2 regions of the Lysinibacillus sp. NPDC093190 genome follow, and region 2 is predicted to be linked to the other one. Evidence: a T-box and tRNA genes for the amino acid it is inferred to sense, from the RefSeq annotation. Region 2 holds a T-box; the other holds one or more tRNA genes.
The links. A T-box is a leader RNA that pairs with one kind of tRNA and senses whether it is charged. The one in region 2 lies ahead of trpS (tryptophan--tRNA ligase), so its partner is inferred to be a tRNA-Trp.
Positions count from the first base shown of each region.

Region 1: it has a tRNA-Trp gene. The T-box ahead of trpS (tryptophan--tRNA ligase) is inferred to sense a tRNA for this amino acid. The anticodon was not compared.

Region 1 covers NZ_JBNNVG010000049.1:21-2,467, reverse strand. The annotation lists gene ACQKOF_RS23855 (hypothetical protein) at 55-291, opposite strand; tRNA gene ACQKOF_RS23850 (tRNA-Leu) at 637-717, opposite strand; tRNA gene ACQKOF_RS23845 (tRNA-Cys) at 765-838, opposite strand; tRNA gene ACQKOF_RS23840 (tRNA-Gly) at 847-921, opposite strand; tRNA gene ACQKOF_RS23835 (tRNA-Gln) at 929-1,003, opposite strand; tRNA gene ACQKOF_RS23830 (tRNA-His) at 1,023-1,098, opposite strand; tRNA gene ACQKOF_RS23825 (tRNA-His) at 1,134-1,209, opposite strand; tRNA gene ACQKOF_RS23820 (tRNA-Trp) at 1,222-1,295, opposite strand; tRNA gene ACQKOF_RS23815 (tRNA-Tyr) at 1,310-1,393, opposite strand; tRNA gene ACQKOF_RS23810 (tRNA-Thr) at 1,404-1,479, opposite strand; tRNA gene ACQKOF_RS23805 (tRNA-Phe) at 1,488-1,563, opposite strand; tRNA gene ACQKOF_RS23800 (tRNA-Asp) at 1,580-1,655, opposite strand; tRNA gene ACQKOF_RS23795 (tRNA-Met) at 1,660-1,734, opposite strand; tRNA gene ACQKOF_RS23790 (tRNA-Val) at 1,759-1,834, opposite strand; tRNA gene ACQKOF_RS23785 (tRNA-Glu) at 1,849-1,923, opposite strand; tRNA gene ACQKOF_RS23780 (tRNA-Ser) at 1,954-2,045, opposite strand; tRNA gene ACQKOF_RS23775 (tRNA-Asn) at 2,051-2,127, opposite strand; rRNA gene rrf (5S ribosomal RNA) at 2,144-2,259, opposite strand; partial or broken rRNA gene ACQKOF_RS23765 (23S ribosomal RNA) at 2,375-2,447, opposite strand, start outside.
Region 2 covers NZ_JBNNVG010000012.1:11,945-14,391, reverse strand. The annotation lists gene spxA (transcriptional regulator SpxA) at 1-182, opposite strand, end outside; T-box leader at 790-1,023, shown strand; gene trpS (tryptophan--tRNA ligase) at 1,455-2,444, shown strand.

The DNA.
Region 1 (2,447 bases), on a different contig from region 2:
TCTATGTCTTTATCAAATGATTAATTTTAAAATTCTGTAATTTGAAATTAATTTCTATCTATTTTTTTTCTTGTCATCTCTTCTTATTAAATAACGCTTAGTTACTTCAAAAACTGAAACTATGCATGATACCAATACCCATTGAATACCATGGCCACTTTTATCATTTTTAAACAAGTCATATAATGCCCAAATCAATAAAGCTGCAAGTAAAATAGCAAGTGTATATCTTGAAGCTTCTGCATTATAATCTTTTTCTATCTCATCCTTTTTATCATCGTCTCCCTTCATAAGATCACCCCTCTGGTTTTTAATCATATTTTAGCAAAAATCTTAAGGTTATCTAGTACATAAGGGTTGGCATTATGACTAAAGAAAAACAGATGGGTTTTGAAGTTGATTTCTTTGTAAGTGGAATTGCAATTATTACTGATAACCTTAGGCAAACAAAAAAGACTCCAACATAATTGTTGAAGTCTTAATCCGTAGCCACTCTTAATAATCCGATTTCAAATAAATTCGATCCTTCCAATCGAATTCTCAAATAACTGTGTATACCTTTTGAGAGGATCTTAAATGCTTTCTACAAATAAAAAAAGAATCCTTGATATACAAGGATTCTCTAGTAAATTATGATACCGGTGGTCGGGGTCGAACCGACACTCCAAAGGAACACGATTTTGAGTCGTGCGCGTCTGCCAATTCCGCCACACCGGCATAATGGAGATAAAAAAAATCGGATAAACCGATTAAGTAATAAATTATGGAGGCGGCAACCGGATTTGAACCGGTGATAAAGGTGTTGCAGACCTGTGCCTTACCACTTGGCTATGCCGCCATAATATTTGGAGCGGAAGACGAGGTTCGAACTCGCGACCCCCACCTTGGCAAGGTGGTGTTCTACCACTGAACTACTTCCGCAAAAAAATGGCTGGGGTACCTGGATTCGAACCAGGGCGTGACGGAATCAAAATCCGTTGCCTTACCGCTTGGCTATACCCCAAAAGTTAAATATATATAAATGGGGCGACTGATGGGAATCGAACCCACGAATGCCGGAACCACAATCCGGTGCGTTAACCACTTCGCCACAATCGCCATTGTTATATTGTATTTATTAATTTTATTGAAAATGGGGCGACTGATGGGAATCGAACCCACGAATGCCGGAACCACAATCCGGTGCGTTAACCACTTCGCCACAATCGCCATAAAATTAATTGGCAGGGGCAGTAGGAATCGAACCCACACCAAAGGTTTTGGAGACCTCTATTCTACCGTTGAACTATGCCCCTATTAAATTAAAAACTGGTGGAGGGGGACGGATTCGAACCGCCGAACCCTAAGGAGCGGATTTACAGTCCGCCGCGTTTAGCCACTTCGCTACCCCTCCGGGAATGCCATGGTGCCGGCTATAGGAATCGAACCCACGACCTACTGATTACAAGTCAGTTGCTCTACCTGCTGAGCTAAACCGGCAAAAAATATGGTGGGTCAGGACGGAATCGAACCGCCGACACTTAGAGCTTCAATCTAATGCTCTACCAACTGAGCTACTGACCCATATTTTTAAAAAAAATGGCGGTCCCGACCGGGATCGAACCGGCGATCTCCTGCGTGACAGGCAGGCATGTTAACCGCTACACCACGGGACCATTTTGGTTGCGGGGGCCGGATTTGAACCAACGACCTTCGGGTTATGAGCCCGACGAGCTACCACTGCTCCACCCCGCGATAATGAGTGATTTATTTAAATAATGGTGGAGGATGACGGGCTCGAACCGCCGACCCTCTGCTTGTAAGGCAGATGCTCTCCCAGCTGAGCTAATCCTCCATCTGGGTATTAAATGGTGACCCCTACGGGATTCGAACCCGTGTTACCGCCGTGAAAGGGCGGTGTCTTAACCACTTGACCAAGGGGCCTTCGTTTGGAATGGTGAATCCTTAAAGTGCTGGCGGAGAGTAAGGGATTTGAACCCTTGAGACAGTGTTAACCGCCTACACGATTTCCAATCGTGCTCCTTCGGCCACTCGGACAACTCTCCAAGAATGGCTCCGAAGGCAGGACTCGAACCTGCGACAACCTGATTAACAGTCAGGTGCTACTACCAACTGAGCTACTTCGGAATAATCTTATTATATAGCCTAGCGACGTCCTACTCTCACAGGGGGAAGCCCCCAACTACCATTGGCGCTAAAGAGCTTAACTTCCGTGTTCGGTATGGGAACGGGTGTGACCTCTTTGCCATCATCACTAGACTATTTCGAAAGACAATACTTATTATAACATATTTCATTATAAATGCAAGTATCTTATTAATAGTTTTTGTTCTTTCAAAACCGGATAAACGGTGCATTGAATGTTTCAAACGTTTTGGTTAAGTCCTCGATCGATTAGTATTCGTCAGCTCCATGTGTCACCACACTTCCACCTCGAACCTATCTAC
Region 2 (2,447 bases):
GATCGAGTTGAAATAATTTCATCCGTACCATCCTCTGTCATACGCAAAATTTCTTTAATTTCACTAATGCTTAATGGCTCGGAAAATATATTACGTTCTGTATATGGGATTTCATGCTCCTCTAACCATGCTTTAGCTTTTCGGCAAGACGTACAACTTGGTGATGTAAATAAAGTTACTATCATACTGACACATCCTTTCCATTTAATCATTATCTATAAACCAGTGTGTTAAATTAGAATTAATGTAATGTAATCTACATACCATTATACAGTACTCTGTGATGTTTGAATATAGTTCCAATAAAAAAAGAATAACCTTATCACACAAAATTTTCTGTTTATTTATATAACTTTTCAAAGCAGCATTTACTTCTTAGCATATCTAATGAACTACTAATAATATTCCCATTCGTAGCGCATTTTAAACACTCATTTCTGATTGTTTTTGTTCTCATTTAAAAAATTCAAACGAGAATATTGTCAGTTCAGTGTGTACAATATAGACGTATATTTACTAATATTGGTTGCATTTTCAAATAAATAGCTCATCACCATAACGTTTGGTTGATTTCCGTTCCGACTGGGCGCTTTCCTGGGATGCTGAATAGATAAAAAAAAGCAGCACAAATAGCATATAATTTTTTTTCGAGAAAGAACACCGCCAAAAGTCTGACTTTACACACTTGCATTTCACCGAGTCTTTATAATATAATTTTTTGCAATCAATCAATTATGTCTTTGGTGAGTTCACCTCATCTATACAGATGGAGACGGTTATTGAACTAAATAAAAAACGCTGACGAAGAGTAGTACATTTGCACTTTACACGTTTAGAGAGTCTGTGGTTGCTGCAAACAGATCGTGTAAGCATTTGGAATGGACTTCCGAGTTAGCTTTGTGAACGGCTTAGTTTCCTTACTGAAGTCTATTAGCAGAGCTCGTCCCTTCACGTTACGAAGTAAAGTGGCCTATTTAGGCAAGCTGGGTGGTACCGCGGATTCAAACATCATTCGTCCCTTCATTAGAGAACTAATGAGGACGCATGATGTTTTTTATTTTGGATCAATTATGCCTCGGCATAATTGTTGCTGTCGCTTCGCTTTCGCACAGATAAACAATGCGTCCGGAATCGGCTTTGTGCTTAGGCCTGCGTGATGCAGGTCAGTTAGCCGTTATCGCATGGCTGCGATGATTTTAGGCTAACATCCTCTAAGCACTCCTTTCCGATTTCCGTGACATCCGCCGGAGGCTTAGGCCAACAGATGTCTTTTGTGCGAAAGCGTAGTGGTAACGCAGCGGCAGCAACATAATGTTGGTCACTCAGTCGTTGCCACAGGACGTGGCGTTCTTAGACTGAGTTCTTCTATTTCAGCGGGGTTTGTACACCCGCTGAAATAAGTTAATCTTATGTAAAGACTAGCTGAGGTAACAAAATTCAAGGAGGAAATGACAATGACAACTATTTTTTCAGGCGTACAGCCAACAGGTATTGTAACTCTAGGGAACTATTTAGGTGCATTTAAGCAATTCCCTGCATTACAAGATGAAGGAGATGCTGTTTATTGTATCGTCGATCAGCATGCAATAACAGTGGCACAAGATCCAAAGGAATTACGTCAAAATATTCGCAACCTTGCAGCTACGTATATTGCTACTGGTATCGATCCTAAAAAATCTACATTATTTATTCAATCAGAAGTGCCAGCTCATGCACAGGCAGGCTGGATGCTACAATGTGTCGCATCGATTGGTGAGCTTGAACGTATGACACAGTTCAAGGATAAATCTCACGGTAAAGAAAGCGTATCTGCCGCTCTTTTAACATATCCACCACTAATGGCAGCAGACATTCTTTTATATAACACAAACATTGTGCCTGTCGGTGATGATCAGAAGCAGCATATTGAGCTGACTCGTGATCTAGCAGAGCGCTTTAACAAACGTTATGGTGACGTTTTAACGATTCCTGAAATTCAATTACCAAAAGCAGGGGCTCGTATCAAATCACTACAAGAACCAGCAAAGAAAATGAGTAAATCTGATCCAAATACAAAAGCGACAATCAAGCTTTTAGATTCAGCGAAAGATATTGAGAAAAAAATTAAGTCAGCTGTTACTGACTCTGATGGTATTGTGGCCTTTGATGTGGAAAATAAACCTGGTGTTTCTAATTTACTAACAATCGAGTCTGCCATTTCAGGCGTATCTATTGATGATCTTGTAAAAAAATATGAAGGCGTTGGCTATGGTGGTTTCAAACAAGGTGTTGCAGCAGCAGTTATTGATCACCTGACACCAATTCAAGAAAAATTCTATAATTTGGTAGAATCTTCGGAGTTAGATATTATTTTAGATGAAGGTGCCGAAAAAGCAAATGCCATTGCAAGTGCTACATTAAAACGCATGGAAAAAGCAATGGGCCTTGGTCGTGCACGTCGCTAAAAA